DNA from 2 places in the Spirillospora sp. CA-128828 genome. Region 1 is predicted to be linked to the other one. Evidence: riboswitches for the same ligand, from Rfam matches in the RefSeq annotation. Region 1 holds a riboswitch; the other holds the start of a gene.

Region 1 (8,783 bases):
ACCTACAAGCTCGGCGTGCTCGACAACCCGTGGAGCCGCGGCCATCTGCGGCGCCGGGTGCTGGACGGGGAGAAACGCGTCCCGGAGCGGGTGATCGGCCAGCCGCAGGCCGTCACCAAGACCCTCGACATCCTCAAGCGGGCGGTACTCGGGCTGTCGGGCGCGCAGGCGACCAGGTCCGGGAGCCGGCCGCGCGGGGTGCTGTTCTTCGCCGGCCCGACCGGCACCGGCAAGACGGAGCTGGCCAAGGCGATCACCGAGCTGGTCTTCGGGGACGAGTCGGCCTACCTGCGCTTCGACATGAGCGAGTTCTCCGGTGAGGGCTCCGGCGACCGGCTGATCGGGTCGCCGCCCGGCTATGTGGGGCACGAGGCCGGCGGCGAGCTGACCAACGCCGTCCGCGAGGACCCGTTCCGGGTGATGCTCTTCGACGAGATCGAGAAGGCGCACCCGCGGATCCTGGACAAGTTCCTGCAGATCCTGGAGGACGGCCGGCTCACCGACGGGCGCGGCAACACCGTGCACTTCTCCGAGTCGATCCTGATCTTCACCTCGAACCTCGGCCTATTCGTGCCGGGACGGGACCTCACGACCCGGGACGCCGCCCATGGCGCCCCGGACCGTGTGCAGAACATCACACCGGGGATGTCCTACGACGAGGTCGAGCAGCGGATCAAGGGCGCCGTCGCCGATCACTTCACCGAGGTCCTGAACCGGCCGGAGCTGCTCAACCGGTTCGGCGACAACATCGTGGTGTTCGACTTCATCTCCGGCGAGGCGGCGCACAAGATCTTCGACCTGCAGTTCGCGAACATCTGCCGGCGGGTCACCGAGGAGCACCGGCTCGTCCTCGTCGTGAAGGGGGACGCGCTGGAGACGCTCCGCGGATGGTGCACGGAGGAGCTCGACAAGGGCGGGCGCGGCATCGGGATGGCCCTGGAGTCGCACTTCGTCAACCCGCTGGCGCGCGCGCTGTTCGACCGGGAACTCGTCCCGGACGAGAAGATCACTGTGACCGGGGTACGGCGCGAGGGCAGCATCGTCCATCTGGACCTCCAGTGAGCCCGGGACGTCCGGCGGACGAGGGCCCCGGCGAGACGCTGCTGCTCGCCAAGGCGCACTATCCGGTGACCACCCTCGGCCCGGGCACCCGGGCGGGCATCTGGACGCAGGGCTGCACGCTGCACTGCCACGGCTGCCTGTCCCGTGACACCTGGGAGGCCGACCCGGGGAAGGCGGTTCCCGTCGAGGCGGTCCTAGGATGGCTCGCGTCACTGCCGGAACCGGTCGACGGGGTGACCATCTCGGGCGGGGAACCGTTCCAGCAGCCGGCCGCGCTGGCTACCCTGCTACGTGGGATCCGCGCGTGGCGGGACACCCTCGGCCGTGAGACGATTAAGTTGGACATATTGATTTACAGCGGATATGTCTACTCTCGGCTCTCGCGCACCGGTGAGACGCGCGAGATCCTGGACATGTGTGACGCCGTGATCACGGGGCCGTACGTCGACCGGCTCAACCCTGGGGGGCGACACCCCGGGGACGGCTCTCTACTCTGGAGAGGGTCGGCCAACCAGCGCGTCGTGCCGCTGTCCCCGCTGGGACGCGAACGGTACGAAACGGTGGCCGGCGTCGGGAAGACTGGAGAAGGAACAGGGCCCCGAGTACAGGTGTCCGTGGACGAAGGGCCGGAGGGAAGGCGGGTGTACTACATCGGGATCCCGCGAAGAGGTGACATGGAGCACCTCACGTCGAGGCTCGACCGCGCCGGGGTGCGCTCGGGGGATGTGTCATGGCGACCTTGAAATGCCCTGTCTGTGACGAACCGTTCCAGCCGGGCGACCTGCTCTGCATGAGCTGCGGGGCCAACCTCGCGCGCGCCGGTGGCGGCGCGCCGCAGCAGGGCCAGGGCGGATACGACCCGCAGCGGGTACCTCCGCCGCCGGGGCCGCAGCAGGGGGGCCAGCAGTACGGCGGGCCTCCCCAGCACGGCCAGCCCCAGCATGGGCAACCGCAACACGGGCAGCAGCAGTATGGGCAGCAGCAACAGCAACAGCCGCCCGCGGACCCGTGGGGGGCACCGCAGCAGCAGCCCCAGGACCAGTGGGGGCCCCCGCAGCCACAGCAGCAGCCCCAGGACCAGTGGGGCGCGCCGCAACAGCAGCAGCCGGCCCCCGATCCGTACCAGCAGCAGCCCCAGGACCAGTACGGCCAGGGGCAGCAGGGACACGGGCAGCAGCAGTACGGGCAGCAGCCCCAGCAGGGCCAGCAGCAGTACGGGCAGCCGCAGCAGCAACCGCCCCAGGACCAGTGGGGGGCGCCGCAGCCACAGCAGCAGCCCCAGGACCAGTGGGGCGCGCCGCAACAGCAGCAGCCGGCTCCCGATCCGTACCAGCAGCAGCCGCAGGACCAGTACGGCCAGCCGCAGCAGCAGTACCAGCCCCCGGACCAGTACGGCGCCCCGCAGCCCGGCGGGGGCGACCACCAGTTCGGCCCGCCGCAGCAGCAGCCCCAGTACGGCCAGCCCCCGCAGCCGCAGCACGGGGGCCAGCCTCCGCTGCCGCCGCACGGGCGTGAGGCGACGCTGCTGCCGCACGAGCAGAACCAGCCGCGCCCGGCCGCGCCCGACAGCACGGCGTTCATGTGCCCGTACTGCGAGGCGGTGCTGGCCAACCCGGGCGCCGCGCAGTGCGACTCGTGCCTGCGCCCGCTGCCGCAGAAGGGCACGCCCGTCCTGCGCGTGCAGTTCCCGACGGGTGAGCTCAAGGTCTCCGTCGGGCAGCACCTGGTGCTCGGCCGCGACGCGGGCCAGTCGCCGGTGGCGGCCACGTTCACGCAGTACGACAACGTGTCGCGGCGTCACTCGACGGTGTGGCTCGACCCGTCCGGGACGGCGTGGGTGCGCGACGAGGGTTCGACCAACGGGACGTTCGTCAACGGCGAGCGGCTCCCCCGCGGTGTGGAGGCCCCGCTCCGCGACGGCGACCAGCTCCGCCTGGCCGCCGACGTGACCGGAACCATCCAGCTGGCCTGAGCAGTACGCTACGGCGAACGGCGGCCCCGGGGATCCGATCCCCGGGGCCGCCGCCGTTCATGGTCCGGACATGCGAACGGGGGCCGCCCGGTACCGGACGGCCCCCGTCCCCTTCGGCGCTCGGTCGGCCGGAAAGCTCGGTCCACCGCGGTCAGCCGTAACGTCGGTCCGCCGTAACGCCTGGTCTTCTCCGGTCAGCCGGCCCGCTTGGTGCGGGCGCGGGTGCGCTCGCGCTCCTTGGCGTCCAGGACGACCTTGCGGATACGGACGGCGGTCGGGGTGACCTCCACGCACTCGTCCTCGCGGCAGAACTCCAGCGCCTCCTCCAGCGACAGGTTCCGGGGCGGGGTGAGCCGCTCCAGCTCGTCGCCGGTGGAGGAGCGCATGTTCGTGAGCTTCTTCTCCTTGGTGATGTTGACGTCCATGTCGTCGGAGCGGGAGTTCTCCCCGACGATCATGCCCTCGTACACCTCGGTGGTCGGGCCGACGAAGAACGTCCCGCGCTCCTGCAGGTTCGTGATCGCGTACGCGGTGGCGGCGCCGGACCGGTCGGCGACCAGCGACCCGGACGGGCGGGTGCGCAGCTCGCCGAACCAGGGCTCGTAGTCCTCGAAGACGTGGTGCGCCATGCCGGTGCCGCGCGTCTCGGTCATGAACTCGGTGCGGAACCCGATCAGGCCCCGGGCCGGGACGAGGAACTCCATCCGGATCCAGCCGGTGCCGTGGTTCGTCATGTGCTCCATGCGGCCCTTGCGGACCGCCATCAGCTGCGTGACGGCGCCGAGGTGCTCCTCGGGGATGTCGACGGTGAGCCGCTCGACCGGCTCGTGCCGCTTGCCGTCGACGTCCTTGGCGACGACCTGCGGCTTGCCGACGGTCAGCTCGTAGCCCTCGCGGCGCATGTTCTCGACCAGGATCGCCAGGGCCAGCTCGCCGCGGCCCTGCACCTCCCAGGCGTCGGGACGCTCGGTCGGGAGCACCCGGATCGACACGTTGCCGACCAGCTCGCGGTCGAGCCGGTCCTTGACCATGCGGGCGGTGACCTTGGTGCCCTTCTCGCGGCCGGCCATCGGCCCGGTGTTGGTGCCGATCGTCATCGAGATGGCCGGCTCGTCCACCGTGATCAGCGGCAGCGGGCGCGGGTCGTCGGCGTCGGCGATGGTGTCGCCGATCATGATCTCGGGGATGCCGGCGATCGCGATGATGTCACCCGGCCCGGCCTCGTCGGCGGGCTTGCGGGCGAGCGCGTCGGTCATCAGCAGCTCGGTGATCCGCACCCGCTCGATGCTGCCGTCGTGCCGGTACCAGGCGACCTGCTGGCCCTTCTTGATCGTGCCGGCGTGCACCCGGCACAGCGCGATCCGGCCGAGGTAGCTGGAGGCGTCCAGGTTCGTCACGTGCGCCTGCAGCGGCGCGTCCGGGTCGTAGGACGGCGCCGGGATCGTCTCGGTGATGACCTTGAACAGCGGCTCCAGGTCGTCGCTGTCCGGCATGTCGCCGTCGGCGGGCTTGCCGAGCGAGGCCCGCCCGGCTCGGCCGGACGCGTACACGATCGGGAAGTCGATCTGGTCCTCGTCGGCGTCGAGGTCCATGAACAGCTCGTACGTCTCGTCCACGACCTCGTCGATGCGGGCGTCGGGACGGTCGGTCTTGTTCACGACCAGGATCACCGGCAGCCGAGCGCCGAGCGCCTTGCGGAGCACGAACCGGGTCTGCGGGAGCGGGCCCTCGCTCGCGTCCACCAGCAGGACGACGCCGTCCACCATGGACAGCCCGCGCTCGACCTCGCCGCCGAAGTCGGCGTGGCCGGGGGTGTCGATGATGTTGATCGTCAGCCCGTTGTGCTTGACGGCGGTGTTCTTCGCGAGAATGGTGATCCCCTTCTCGCGTTCAAGATCGTTGGAGTCGAGCACCCGGTCGTCGACGTCCTGGTTCTCGCGGAAGGCCCCGGACTGCCAGAGCATGGCGTCGACCAGCGTCGTCTTGCCGTGGTCGACGTGGGCGACGATCGCGACGTTCCGGAGGTCGTCGCGCGTGGAGATGGGCATGCGGGTTCGCCTTGCGTGAGAGTTCGGGAGTCGCCGCAGACGCGCGGCACCGATCCATTCTACTCGGCGGTGCGTACCACCCTTTACGCGTCGTTCGCACCAGCGCTCACAGCAGCCCCGATTGGCCAACTTTGCTCATCCTTTGTAATCTGCCCGTGATCCGGTCGTCCGGAGCCCCTCCCCCCGGGGCTGCGGCCGGAACGCCGAATCTCCCGATCGCGGGAGAACCGGGGACCCAAACCCCCTGGGGTGAATCGACGCACGTCGTAGGGCGACTCCTGGCCCGAACCCGTCAGCTAACCCGGTAGGCGTACGAGGAGAGGAGAACACCGGCTTGGCTCCGGATCTTCGCCGGCGGCGCCGCCTCGCGCCCGCCGCCATCGTCACCATGCTCCTGGCCGGCCTCGGCGCCGCCCCGCCCGTCACCGCCCACGCCGCGCAGCCGTTCCGGCTCGCCGCCGCGTCGTCGCCCAGCCCGACCCCGACGACGGAGAAGGGCCTGCGCAAGACCCTGGACGCGCTGAACGAGGAAGCCGAGATCCTCACCGAGAAGTTCAACAAGGCCCGCGTCGACTTCGGCAAGGCCAAGAAGGCGCAGCAGGCCGCCACCGCGGAGGCGCAGCGCCTGCGCACCCTGGCCGAGCCGGCCCGCGAGCAGCTCGGCCGGATGGCCGCGGCGAACTACATGGCCGGCGGCCCGGACGTGCTCTTCGGCTCCGGCGGATCGGCGGACGGGCTGTCCGACCGCGCCTACCTCGCGCAGAACCAGGCGGCCGCCGTCCTCGCGCTGAAGAAGCAGATCGCGCAGGCCGACGCCGCACAGCGCACCGCGGAGGCCAAGACCGCCCAGCTCAAGAAGGCGTGGGACGACGCCAAGCAGGCGCGCGGGGCGGCCAAGGCCAAGGTCACCGAGGTGATGAAGCGGCTCGACAAGCTGACCACCACCCACGTCAGCGACCCGCGCACCGGCCTCACCGCGACCGTGAAGGGCTCCGGGCTGCCCGCGAAGGTGGCCCGCAAGGCGCTCACCAAGCTCGGCAGCCCGTACGTGTGGGCCGCCGCCGGGCCGAGCAGCTTCGACTGCTCCGGCCTCGTCGTCTGGGCCTACGCGCAGGTCGGCAAGTCCGGCCTGCCGCACTACACTGGCGACCTCTTCGCGCTGGGCACGAAGGTCTCGCGCGGCGAGCTGCGCTCCGGCGACCTGGTGTACTTCGGCAGCAACCTGCACCACATGGGCATCTACCTCGGTGACGGGAAGTTCCTGCACGCCCCGCAGACCGGCGATGTGGTGAAGATCTCCAATCTCTCCGACCGCTCCGACTTCGCCGGCGCCAACCGCATCACCTGACGCCATCGCCCCGAGACGTACAAGGGCCTCCCGCGGCGCGGCGGGAGGCCCTTGTATTCATCCTCGCAAGAGGCCCTCGCGGACGAGGGCGCCGATGACGGGACGGTCGCCTGGAAGCCAGTCGACGTCGTAGACCTCGTGCGGGGCCAGCCAGCGCAGGGCCAGGTGTTCCAGGGCCTGCGGCTCGCCTTCGACGATCTCGGCGGTCCAGACGCGCAGAAGGGCGCGTTCGCTCAGCCGCCAGTCGCCGCCGACGCGGCGGCCCAGGCGCACCTTGACGGCGAGTTCCTCGTCGCACTCGCGGACCAGGGCGTCCTCGTCGGACTCGCCCGGATCGACCTTTCCGCCGGGCAGCTCCCAGCCGCCCGCCATGTGCGGCGGCTCGGCCCGCTGCGCGCCCAGCAGCCGCCCGGCCGAGACGATCGCCGCGCCCACGACCACGAGATCGATCGCGATCAGCTCCCCTCCGTCACGGCGGCCCTTGTCCGACCGTTACCCCGAACGGCGTCGACCAGACGCGTCGACTCCCGGACGATCTCCTCCAGGTGGTCGCCGTGCGCGCCGCGCCAGTACACCTGCCCGCAGTCGGCGCAGCGGCCGTAGACGTCGTAGCTGCGGCGGGTGCCCGCTTCGAGGTGCCGTTCGATCTCCTCCTTGTCGACCGGTACCAGTTCGCCGTTGCAGGCGGTGCAGCGCGTCCACGGGCGCAGGACGGGGGCGAAACGGTCGAGCAGGTCGCGGAGCTGGTCGTCCGGCCGGGAGCCGCGGACGTACGCGCCGAACCACAGCGCGCGGCGGCGGAGCAGCCCGCGATCCTGCGTGAGCAGGACGCGGCGTTCCTCGTTGGCCTGGACGACCAGCGCCGGGTCGTCCATGTCGTTGTGGTAGGCGGTGTCCAGGCCGAGCAGGCGCATCCGCCGGGCGAGCGTGCCCAGGTGAACGTCCAGGAGGAAGCGGGGCGCGACCTGCCCCGGCTCCAGCGGCACGGGCTGCGGGCGCGGGACGGCCGCCACGTTCGCCTCGGCGCCGGCGTCCGGCCGGGTGGCGGGCCCGGCCGGCTCGCCGTCGACGGTCATCGGCCCCGCCTCGGGCAGCGGCACGCCGAGCGACTCCACGAGGTGCCCCAGCGTCGAGGTCCCGTCGTGGGACACCCTGGTCACGGCCTCCCGCCGCGCGGCGGGCAGGAACATCAGCAGCTCGTCGGCGACACGGATCGTAATCTCGGGCTCCACGACGCTCAGCATGCCACGCGCCGCCTGCGAATCCCGCCGTATTATCCGCCTCAGGCGGCGGCGAGGCGCGCGGCGGAGTCCGCCAGGGAGGTCAGCAGGGACGGGACGTCCTGGTCCTGCAGCACTCCCCCGCGCTTGACCACCCGGCCGCCGACGAGGACGGTGTCGACGTTGCGCGTGTCCGCCGACAGGACCACGGCCGCCACGGGATCGTGGGCCGCCGCCACGCCGAACGTGTCGGTGCGCAGGACGAGAAGGTCGGCCTGCTTGCCCGGTGCCAGCGACCCGGTGACGTCCGCGAGCCCCGCGACCTCGGCGCCCTCGATCGTGGCCGTCCGCAGCGCGTCGGCCACGGTGAACCCGATGCCGGCGGCATCGGGGCGCCCGCGCTCAAGGAAGTACGCGGCCCGCATCATGCTGAACATGTCGCCGGGGCAGCTGGCGACCGTGTCGGCGCCGAGGCCCGTCGGGGCGCCCGCGGCACGGGCCCGTCCGGTGGGCGGCGCGCCGATGTTCAGGGCGGCCTCGACGCCGGGCGCGACGGACACCGTGCCGCCGCTGCCGGCGATCCGTCTGAGCGCCTCGTCGGTGTAGAAGTTGGCGTGCACGTACGTCGTCGGGTGGTCCATCAGCCCGTTGCCGCCGAGGAACGCCAGCCCGCGCGCGGCGCTCTCGGCCCCGTGGCCGCCCATGTGCGCGGTGACCGGGAGCCCGAGGTCGCGGGCCAGCCGCCATTCGGCCAGCGCGCGCTCCTCGCCCGCGATCTCGGGGCCGAGCGCGGCCAGCGCCATGGTGATCGTCCCGTCGGCGTACTCGCGGTGGACGCGGGCCGTCTCGGCGGCGAGCGCGTCGAGGTCGCCGTCGCCGCCGTAGCAGTAGCCGAACACCGCCCTGATGCCGGATGCGCGCAGCGCGGCGACGTTCGCCTCGGTGTGGCCGGGGCTGAGCTGGATGTGCGACCAGTCGACCAGAGTCGTGATGCCCGAGTCGAGGCACTCCAGTGCGCCGGCGAGCGTCCCGGCGTACACGTCCTCAGGACGGTATCGGGGCGCCAGTTCGCCGAGGACGCGCTGCAGGTAGGCGGGGAGGTCGGTGTCGGGGAGGATCGCGCGGATCCCCGC
Region 2 (8,783 bases), 1.3 Mb from region 1:
GTGGAGGTCGCCGCCGAGCTGATCGGGTCGCTGCCCCCGGACGAGGTCCCCGTGCCGCTGCGCCGGTTCGCGCGGTTCGAGCGCCGCAAGCGCGCCAAGCTCGCGGGCCAGCACATCGCGGCGGTGCTGGAGAAGGACGCGGGGTTCCGCCGGCGGGTCGCCGAGCCGCTCCGCGCGGCGCAGGCCGACCTGGTGGAGGCGGTCGAGGGCGGGGACGTGCCGCCGGCCGCCGACCCGGTCCGCGTCGCGGTGCTGGCCTACCTGCTGCGCCCCGCGGGCTGGACGGAGCTCGTCGAGGCCGCCCGCGAGGAGCTGGAACGCTCCGCGACCGCGTCCGAGGAGGAGGCGGCCGAACGCCGCGTCGCCGCGCTGAAGGAGGAGCTGGCCGCCACCCGCTCCGCCCGCGGCGCCGAGCTGGACAAGCTGCGGGGCGAGCTGCGCGAGACCAAGGCGGAGGTGGCGGAGCTGCGCCGCAAGCTGCACGAGGCGCGCACCCGGTACCGGGCGGCGGAGGACCGCGCCGGCGCGGTCGCGGCGGAGGCCGAGCGGGAGCTCGCCGCCGCGCGCGAGTCGACCGCCGCGTCCGAGAAGGAGCTGCGCAGGCTGCGCGCCCGCGCCGTGCAGGCGGAGGCCGCCGCGGAGGCCGCCAAGCGGGCCGCGCGCGAGGGGCGCAACGTCGACGACGTCCGGCTGCGGATGCTGCTCGACGCGCTCATGGACGCGGCGCAGGGCGTCCGCCGGGAGCTGGCCCTGCCCTCCACGATCGGCCGCCCCGCGGACGCGGTCGGCGGGGCGGAGCCGGACCGGCCGGCGCATCGCGCGCTCCCCGGCCGGGCGCTGTCCGACAGCGATCCGCAGCTGCTCGACCGGCTGCTCACGCTGCCGCAGGTGCATCTGGTGGTGGACGGCTACAACGTGACGAAGACCGGGTACGGCGAGCTGCCGTTGTCGGACCAGCGCAACCGGCTGCTGTCCGGGCTCGGCGGCCTGGCCGCGCAGACGCGCGCCGAGGTGACGTGCGTGTTCGACGGCGCGGAGCTGGACGCGCCGGTGGCCATCGCCGCGCCGCGCGGCGTCCGGGTGCTGTTCAGCCGGCCCGGGCAGACCGCGGACGAGCTGATCGGCGAGCTGGTGCGGGCGGAGCCGCCGGGCCGGTCCGTCGTGGTGGTGTCGTCCGACCGGGAGGTCGCCGACGCGGCGCGGCGCGCCAACGCGCGCCCCTGCCCGTCCTCGCTCCTGCTGCGCCGGCTGGGCCGGTCCTAGGGCCGCCGGTCATAAGACCCTCATAAGGCTGTCATAAGGGAAGCCTCGCATTAAGTGATCATGACGTCACGAAAAGTGGACAATGTCCAAGGATGTCAATCAAAGAGTGACGAATCGGTTGTGGCAGCTGTTGCCCGTCGCTAGTGTCGTCCGCTGACGTCGTGGACGAGAGGGGCGAGACCGACCGTGGCCAATGATCTCATCGGGGAAAGAGCGCAGGAGCGTGACCGGAGGGGCGGCTCGGCGACCCGAGGCGTCTCCCGTCGCCTGGCGGCCGTCGCCTGCCTGACCGTGACGGTCTCCCTGGCCTCCGCCCCGGTGGTGGCGCACGCCGAGCCCAAGCCGACCAGGGCGCAGGCCCAGAAGAAGCTCGACAAGCTCAACGACCAGATGGACCAGAAGGTCGAGCAGTACAACCAGAACATGGAGAAGCTCAAGGTCGCCAAGAAGAAGCTCGACGCGGCGACCAAGGCGAGCAAGCAGGAGCAGGCGACCTTCGAGGAGCAGCGCTCCGCGATCGCCAAGATGGCGGCCGCCGCCTACAAGAACGGCGACTCGACGGACGTGACGGGCTTCGTCGGCAGCAACGACCCGCAGGCGATCCTGGACCAGGCCGCCGTGTTCTCCCACCTCTCGCAGGAGCGCAGCTCCCAGCTCACCCAGTTCCTCGCGACCGCCCAGCGGCTCCGCCGTGAGCAGGCCCAGGCCAAGACCTCCTACAACGAGGTGAAGTCCAAGCAGGACGACCTGAAGAAGCAGAAGCGGGAGCTCGACAAGCAGGTCGCCAAGCAGAAGGCTCTGGTGCGCCGGCTCGGCGGCGGGACGCCCAGCGGCTCGGGCCCCACCGGCGGCTCCTACAACGGCCCGGCCAGCGGCTCGGCCCGTGTGGCCCTCAACTTCGCCTTCGCCCAGAAGGGCAAGCCGTACGAGTACGGCGCCACGGGTCCGAACACCTACGACTGCTCCGGCCTGACGATGAAGGCGTGGGCCGCCGCGGGCGTCAACATCACCCGCACCACCAACTCCCAGTTCGCGGCCACCAAGCGGGTCGACAAGGCAGACCTGCAGCCCGGCGACCTCGTGTTCTTCAGCGGCCTCGGCCACGTCGGCATGTACATCGGCAACGGGCAGATGATCCACGCCCCGCACACCGGCGACGTCGTGAAGATCTCGTCCGTCGACGGCCACGGCAGTTACTACGGCGCCGGGCGTCCCTGACGCCCCACCGTGGCCCCGCACGGGGCTTCCATCAACAACGGACCGGGCTTGACCTGGTCCGTTGTTGATTTTGGGGGGGTTTGCCTTCTGTTGGGGCTTTGGTACCTTGTCACCACTCACGGCGCTCCCCATGCGCCATGGCCCCGCGGCGCCCACCAGGCGCTTCGGTCACACGCGGCGCATCCAGCGGCCGCGTGACGGCGGCGCGAGCCACGCGCCGCTCCCCCAGGACGGCGCGATCCACGTGCCGTTCCGCGGCACCGGAGAGTGCCGCGTGGGTCTGCACGCAGACCCATGGCCGGCCCGGCCCACCGTGCGCACGCCCACAGCGTGCATGGCGCTGAGAGCGCTGCCACGGCTTCACGGGTCAGGCCCCGGACGGACCCCGGGACGGGGACGCCGTCCGCACACAACACAGGCGCCGCTCTTTCGCACGCGGGAGACAGGTCCCGCGCCGGGCCCCATCTCGCCCCCAGGATCGCAGCGGCAGCGCCGAGTCCGCCTCAGCGCGGAACCGGGGACCCACATCGGCCGGAGTCCGGGGAACCTCCCTGGACGGGTGGTTCCGGCACCCGGGGTGAATCGGTGCGACTCTCCCGGCCCCGTTCCGGTGAGAGCCCGCCGTAGGGCTACTTCCACGCCCGAACCCGTCAGCTAACCCGGTAGGCGTCTGGAAGAAGCGAAGGAGTGAATTCCGCAGCGTTACCTGGGCGTGGCCGCCCATCGTGCGGCCACGCCCCACCACCCCCTGCGCTCCGCGGGCGCCCCCGCCCGCCGAGCCCCCCATCCGAACCGGCGTGCCCCGTGCACGTCACCGCCGAGTCCGCGGACCGTCCTGCGCGCATGCGCGGCGGGCGCGGAGCCGGGGACCCACTGTGTCCTTCTTCGGGGTGAATCGGCCTGCCCGCGGGCCGTAGGGCGCCTTCCATGCCCGAACCCGTCAGCTAACCCGGTAGGCGGCATGGAAGCCGAGGAGAACCCCCGTGCCAGGCACGCACCGCAAGAAGCTCCCGGGCAAGCACCGGAAGCCGAACTCCCTGTCCATCACGTGGCGGACGACCGGCGGCGTCATCGTCGGCGCCGCCGTGCTCGGCACCGCCGCCGCGACCGCGCAGGCGTCGGTCCTGCCGTTCGGTTCCGGCCCCGCCTCGTCCGCGGCGGCCGACCTGACCGCCGGGAAGAAGACGCACGGCGGCTCGTCCGAGAGCAGGTCCAAGGACGGGCCCAAGACGTCCCACGGCAAGGACCAGCCGAGGGGCCGGCCGAAGAAGCCGTCCGGGAGGTCGTCGAAGTCACGGCCCACCGCCGCGCAGGCCATCGAGCTCGCCCGGTCCCAGGTGGGCGTCGGAGAGGACGGCGGCGGCGAGACCAAGTTCCAGAAGTGGTACATGGGCACCTCCCGGGCGCAGCAGACGCTCGCGCGCGACGGCGGCTCCCTCAGCGGCTACAGCGACGCGAACTGGTGCGACATGTTCGTCTCCTGGGTCGGCGACCAGATCGGCTTCAGCGACCAGGTCGGCAGCGACGCCTGGACGATCGCGCACGCGCGCTGGTTCCAGGACCACGGCCGCTGGGGCACCGAGCCGAAGCCCGGCGCGATCGTCTTCTATGCCTGGGACGGCGGCAAGTCCGTCGACGACATCCGGCACGTCGGCATGGTGATCAAGAAGGTGGGCGACGGCACCATCGAGACCGTCGAGGGCAACACCGGCAACGCCGTCAAGATCAAGGAACGCCCGACCGGCGACGTCGTCGGCTACGGCTATCCCGACTACAAGCCGTGATGCCGCCTCCTCCCCCTCCGGCTGCATAGGATCGCGCCCATGAAGGACGGTCCCGGGCAGGACGGCTCTGTGCAGGACGCCCCCGTGCCGGACGACGCCGTGCCCGACGAAGCCGCGCCCGACGACGCCGTGCCCGACGACGCGGCGCCGGACGGCGCTGTGCTGGAGAACGCCGTTGCGGACGGTGGGCAGGACGGCCCCGTGACGCGGCGCAGGGTGCTCGCCCTGGGCGCGGGCGGGGCCGCCGTGCTGCTCGCCGGAGGCGCCGGCCTGCTCGGCTCGCGGTCCGCCGGGAGCGGGACCGCGGCCGCGGGCGCGTCCGGCGCCCGTACCTCCCGGGCCGCGGGGACGTTCAGCCCGGAGGGGGCCGCCACCGTCCTCGCCAACCGGGCCCGCGCCGTCCGGAACGGCGACCGCATGGCGTTCCTCGCCACGGTGGGCGACGCCCCTCCCGCGTTCCAGGACGCCCAGTCCCGCATGTACGACAACCTCCGGAAGCTTCCGCTGGAGGGCTGGCAGGAACGGCTTCTCACCACCCAGGCCATGGACGGGAAGAGCGCCGTCGTCCGCGTCGAGATGCGCTACCGGCTGCGGGGCTTCGACAAGGGCTACGTGGGCCGCACCCGCTACCTCACGCTGACCCCGCGCGCCGGGACGTGGACGATCGCCGGCGACGGGACGTCCCACGGGCTCACCGACGACGCCGACATCTGGGACGCCGGCCCCCTGACCGTGGTCAGGGGGCGCGCCGGCCTCGTCATCGGCGACGCCGCCGGACTCGACGGCATCGCCGCGCGGCTGGACGCCGCCGTCCCGGTCGTCACGAGCGTCGTCGGAAAGGGATGGGCGCAGCGGGTCGTCGCGCTCGTCCCCGCCGACGCGAGCCTCGCCTCCGCGCTCGCCGGCCCCGGGCAGAGCCTCGGCGAGATCGCCGCCCTCGCCACCGTCGCGCCGCCGGCGCGGTCCGCGGGGGGAGGATCCCCCGCACCCTCCGGGGCGGCTTCGGCCGCGGGCGGCCGCGGCGAGGACCGCGTCATCATCTCCCCCGGCACGTTCGGCCGCCTCAACGAGCTCGGCCGCGACGTCGTCCTGACGCACGAGCTCACCCACGTCGCCACGGGCGGCGCCCGGGACCGGCGGACCCCGCTGTGGCTGATCGAGGGCTTCGCGGACTATGTCGGCTACCGGCGCGTCAAGATCGGTGTCCGGTCCGCGGCGGGCGAGCTGCACCGCGAGATCGCCGCCGGGCGGGTGCCGTCCGCGCTCCCGGCAGCCGCCGAGTTCTCCGGTGGCTCCCCGCGCCTCTCCCAGGCGTACCAGGAGGCATGGCTCGCCTGCCGGATGGTGGCCGACCGGTACGGTGAGGCGACGCTCGTGCGGCTCTACCGGGCCGCCGGGCGCGTCCCGGAGGCCACCGCGCTGCACGACGTGCTGGGCCTCACCCGGGACCGCTTCACCGCCATGTGGCGTGACTATGTGAAGAAGGAGCTCGGATGAGCGAGACGGAGGCCGGCGAGAGCCGCGCCGACACCACGGCCCGGGCGCCGTCCGGGCCGGACCGGACACGGCGGCCCCGGATCGCCGCCGCCGTCTCCGCCGCCGTGCTCTTCGCCGGGGTCGCGGCCGTCCTGGCCCTGACCACCCCGTGGAACCCGCTGCCCGGGCACGTCCCCGGCGGGCATGTGAAGGCCGACCCCGCCCTGGACTTCTCCCCCGCCGAGATCGCCCGCTCCAAAGCGTTCGACTCGGCCGTCAACCCGCCCGCCTACGCGGGACTCGCCGTCGGCCTCGTGCTCATCCTCGTCCTCGGCCTCACCCCGCTGGGCGCCCGTCTCCTGGGCCGGGTCACCGCCCGCCGCCCCCGCCCCCTGTGGCTCCGCGTCATCGTCGCCGCGTTGGCGCTGACCACGCTGCTGCGCATCGCCGGACTGCCGTTCGACATCTGGAGCGAGTCGGTGCTGCGCCGGTATGGCCTATCGACGCAGAGCTGGCCCGCGTGGCTCGTGGACCAGCTGAAGTCCCTCGGTGTCACCTGGGTCATCTACGCGATCGCGCTGCTGCTCCTCTACGCCCTCGTCCGCCGCTTCCCGCGCTACTGGTGGACCGGCGCCGCCGCAGGCGGGTTCGTCCTCGTCGTCCTCGTCTCGTTCATCTACCCGATCGCCGTCGAGCCGCTGTTCAACAAGTTCCACTCGCTGCCGCAGGGGCGGCTGCGCACCGAACTGCTGGACATGGCCGCCCGGGACGGGGTGCCTGTCAAGGACGTCCTCGTCGCCGACGCGTCCCGCAGGACGACGTCGCTCAACGCCTACGTGTCCGGATTCGGCTCCACGCGCCGCATCGTCCTGTACGACACGCTGCTCAAGTCGCCGCGCCCGCAGGTCGAGTCGATCGTCGGGCACGAGCTGGGCCATGCCAAGCGCAACGACGTCCTGTGGGGCACGCTCGTGGGCGCGCTGGGCATCTCCGGGGCGCTGTGCCTGCTCTACCTCCTGATGACGTCTCCGCGCCTCCTGCGGCACGCCGGGCTCGACCCGGGCGGCGGCCCGGAACCCGCGCGCGGCGGCGGCGCGGCCGACCCGCGGTCCGTCGCGCTCCTCCTCGCGCTGGTGACGGCCGGGACGACGCTCGCGGCGCCCGTCCAGAACCTCGTGAGCCGCCGCATCGAGGCCCGCGCCGACGCGCACGCGCTGAACCTCACCCGCGACCCGTCGACGTTCGTGTCGATGCAGCACGAGCTGTCGGTGCGCAACATCTCCGACCTGAGCCCGGACGCCATGGAATACCTGCTGTGGCTCACGCACCCCTCGGGCCCTGACAGGATCGCCATGGCCCGCGACTGGGCCCGCATGCACCACGTGAGGGTCCCCCCGCCGCTGCGCTGACCTCGTCGCGACGCCGTGGGACGCCCGGCGCCCCACGGCGTCGCGACGACTCAGTTGCCTTCCGCCCGCTGCTTCTCCGGGGCCTTGGGCTTGGCGCCCTGCTGCTTCTGCTGCGCGGACAGCGTCGCGGCGTCCACGTGCGGGGCCGTCGTCACCGACCGCTTCAGCGCGCTGCCCTTCACCCAGTCGTTCCATTTCACCTGCCAGTAGCCCCAGCCGTTCTCCGGCTCCAGCTCCCGGCTGCTCCCCGTCACCCTCACCGGGTCGCCCCGCAGGGACATCTTGTAGAACCACTTGGCGTTGGAAGGGCTGATGTTGATGCAGCCGTGGCTGACGTTCACGGAGCCCTGGCTGCCGACCGACCAGGGCGCACTGTGGACGAACTCGCCGCTGTTGGAGATCCGCACCGCCTTGTAGACGGTCAGGCTGTAGTACCCGGGGCAGCCGGGGCCGCAGCCCATCCAGCCCGACGTCATGACCGTGGGGTCCTGTTTGTCCATCGTCAGATGGACACCGTTGGTGGTGGTGAACATGCGGGAACCGCCCCGGCCCATGCTCGTCGGAATGGTGCGGGCCTTCTTGCCGTTGATCTTCACCACCATTTTGTGGCTGTCCTCGCCGGCCGTGGACACGTGCGAGTCCCCGATCTTGAAGGCGACGCCGTAGTTCTTGCCGCCGTAGACGCCCGTACCGGTGCGCACACCGGCGAGATGGGCCTTGAACGACACCTTCGTGTGCGCCGGCCAGTACTTCTTCGTCCGGAACACGACCTCCTGGTCGCCGAACCAGCGCCAGGCGCCCTCGACCGTCCGGTCCGCGGTGACCTCCAGGGCCCGCTCGACCGCCGCCCTGTCCTTCACCCGGCGGGCGAAGCGCATGATGATCGGAATGCCGACGCCGACGGTCTCCTTGTTGTACGGCGCCTCGATCATGACCTTGTTCGTCTTCCGCACCCCGGCCGTGGAGAAGGTGCTGCGGACGGTGCTGGTCCGGCCGTCCTTCCCGAGGGCCGTGGCGTCGACGGTGTACGTCGTTCCCGGTTCGAGCGTCCACCTGGACCGCCACCGCGTCCGGTCGGCGTTCAGGTCGCCCTCGACCTCGCCCCTGTTCGCCGACACCCGCACGTTCTCGATCGTGCCGCGCTGCGCCTCGACGGCGATGGGGCTGTCCGGGCGCAGCTTCCCGCCGCCTCCGCCCGGCGACACCGCCAGCTTCACGGCGTCCGCGCCCTCCGGTGCGCTGTCCTCCGAACACGCCGCGGCGCCCGCGACCACGCTGGCGCCGACGAGGACGGCGGCGGCGCGCCGTCCCCGGTCTCCCGGTCGTGAGCCACTCACCCGCATGTGGACCCCCCGGTCGTCCTCCTGGGCGATCGGTCCGCCTGCCCAGCCCGGTCGCTGGAACGGCGCCCAGTATGTGAAAGGGCCGGTACCCGCAAAAAAGCGGACACCGGCCCCCGATGGGGTTCTTTTACTGATCAGTGGGCGAAATGACCCCGGTAGTACTCGAAGACCAGACCGATCGTCGTGAGAATTGCGGCGGACACGCCGAGAATGACCAGCCACCAGCCGAACACGATGCCGAGCGCCACGGCCGTGGCCGACAGCGCGACGAACAGCGGCCACCAGCTGTG

The links. Region 1 has a riboswitch for cyclic di-AMP ahead of ACQPXG_RS09665 (NlpC/P60 family protein). Riboswitches for the same ligand answer to the same signal wherever they lie in the genome.
Region 2: another riboswitch for cyclic di-AMP. It lies ahead of ACQPXG_RS15820 (CHAP domain-containing protein); the one in region 1 lies ahead of ACQPXG_RS09665 (NlpC/P60 family protein).

The regions. Positions count from the first base shown of each region.
Region 1 covers NZ_CP191986.1:1,905,337-1,914,119, reverse strand. Annotated here, with positions in the region: gene ACQPXG_RS09690 (AAA family ATPase) at 1-1,062, shown strand, start outside; gene ACQPXG_RS09685 (4Fe-4S single cluster domain-containing protein) at 1,059-1,805, shown strand; gene ACQPXG_RS09680 (hypothetical protein) at 1,709-2,596, opposite strand; gene ACQPXG_RS09675 (FHA domain-containing protein) at 2,642-3,034, shown strand; gene typA (translational GTPase TypA) at 3,229-5,082, opposite strand; cyclic di-AMP (ydaO/yuaA leader) riboswitch at 5,274-5,409, shown strand; gene ACQPXG_RS09665 (NlpC/P60 family protein) at 5,417-6,430, shown strand; gene ACQPXG_RS09660 ((deoxy)nucleoside triphosphate pyrophosphohydrolase) at 6,488-6,880, opposite strand; gene ACQPXG_RS09655 (Mut7-C RNAse domain-containing protein) at 6,886-7,674, opposite strand; gene ACQPXG_RS09650 (amidohydrolase family protein) at 7,713-8,783, opposite strand, start outside.
Region 2 covers NZ_CP191986.1:3,186,680-3,195,462, reverse strand. Annotated here, with positions in the region: gene ACQPXG_RS15830 (NYN domain-containing protein) at 1-1,263, shown strand, start outside; gene ACQPXG_RS15825 (NlpC/P60 family protein) at 1,450-2,481, shown strand; cyclic di-AMP (ydaO/yuaA leader) riboswitch at 2,962-3,165, shown strand; cyclic di-AMP (ydaO/yuaA leader) riboswitch at 3,287-3,456, shown strand; gene ACQPXG_RS15820 (CHAP domain-containing protein) at 3,465-4,265, shown strand; gene ACQPXG_RS15815 (hypothetical protein) at 4,305-5,762, shown strand; gene ACQPXG_RS15810 (M48 family metallopeptidase) at 5,759-7,150, shown strand; gene ACQPXG_RS15805 (Ig-like domain-containing protein) at 7,201-8,487, opposite strand; gene ACQPXG_RS15800 (cytochrome c oxidase subunit 4) at 8,628-8,783, opposite strand, start outside.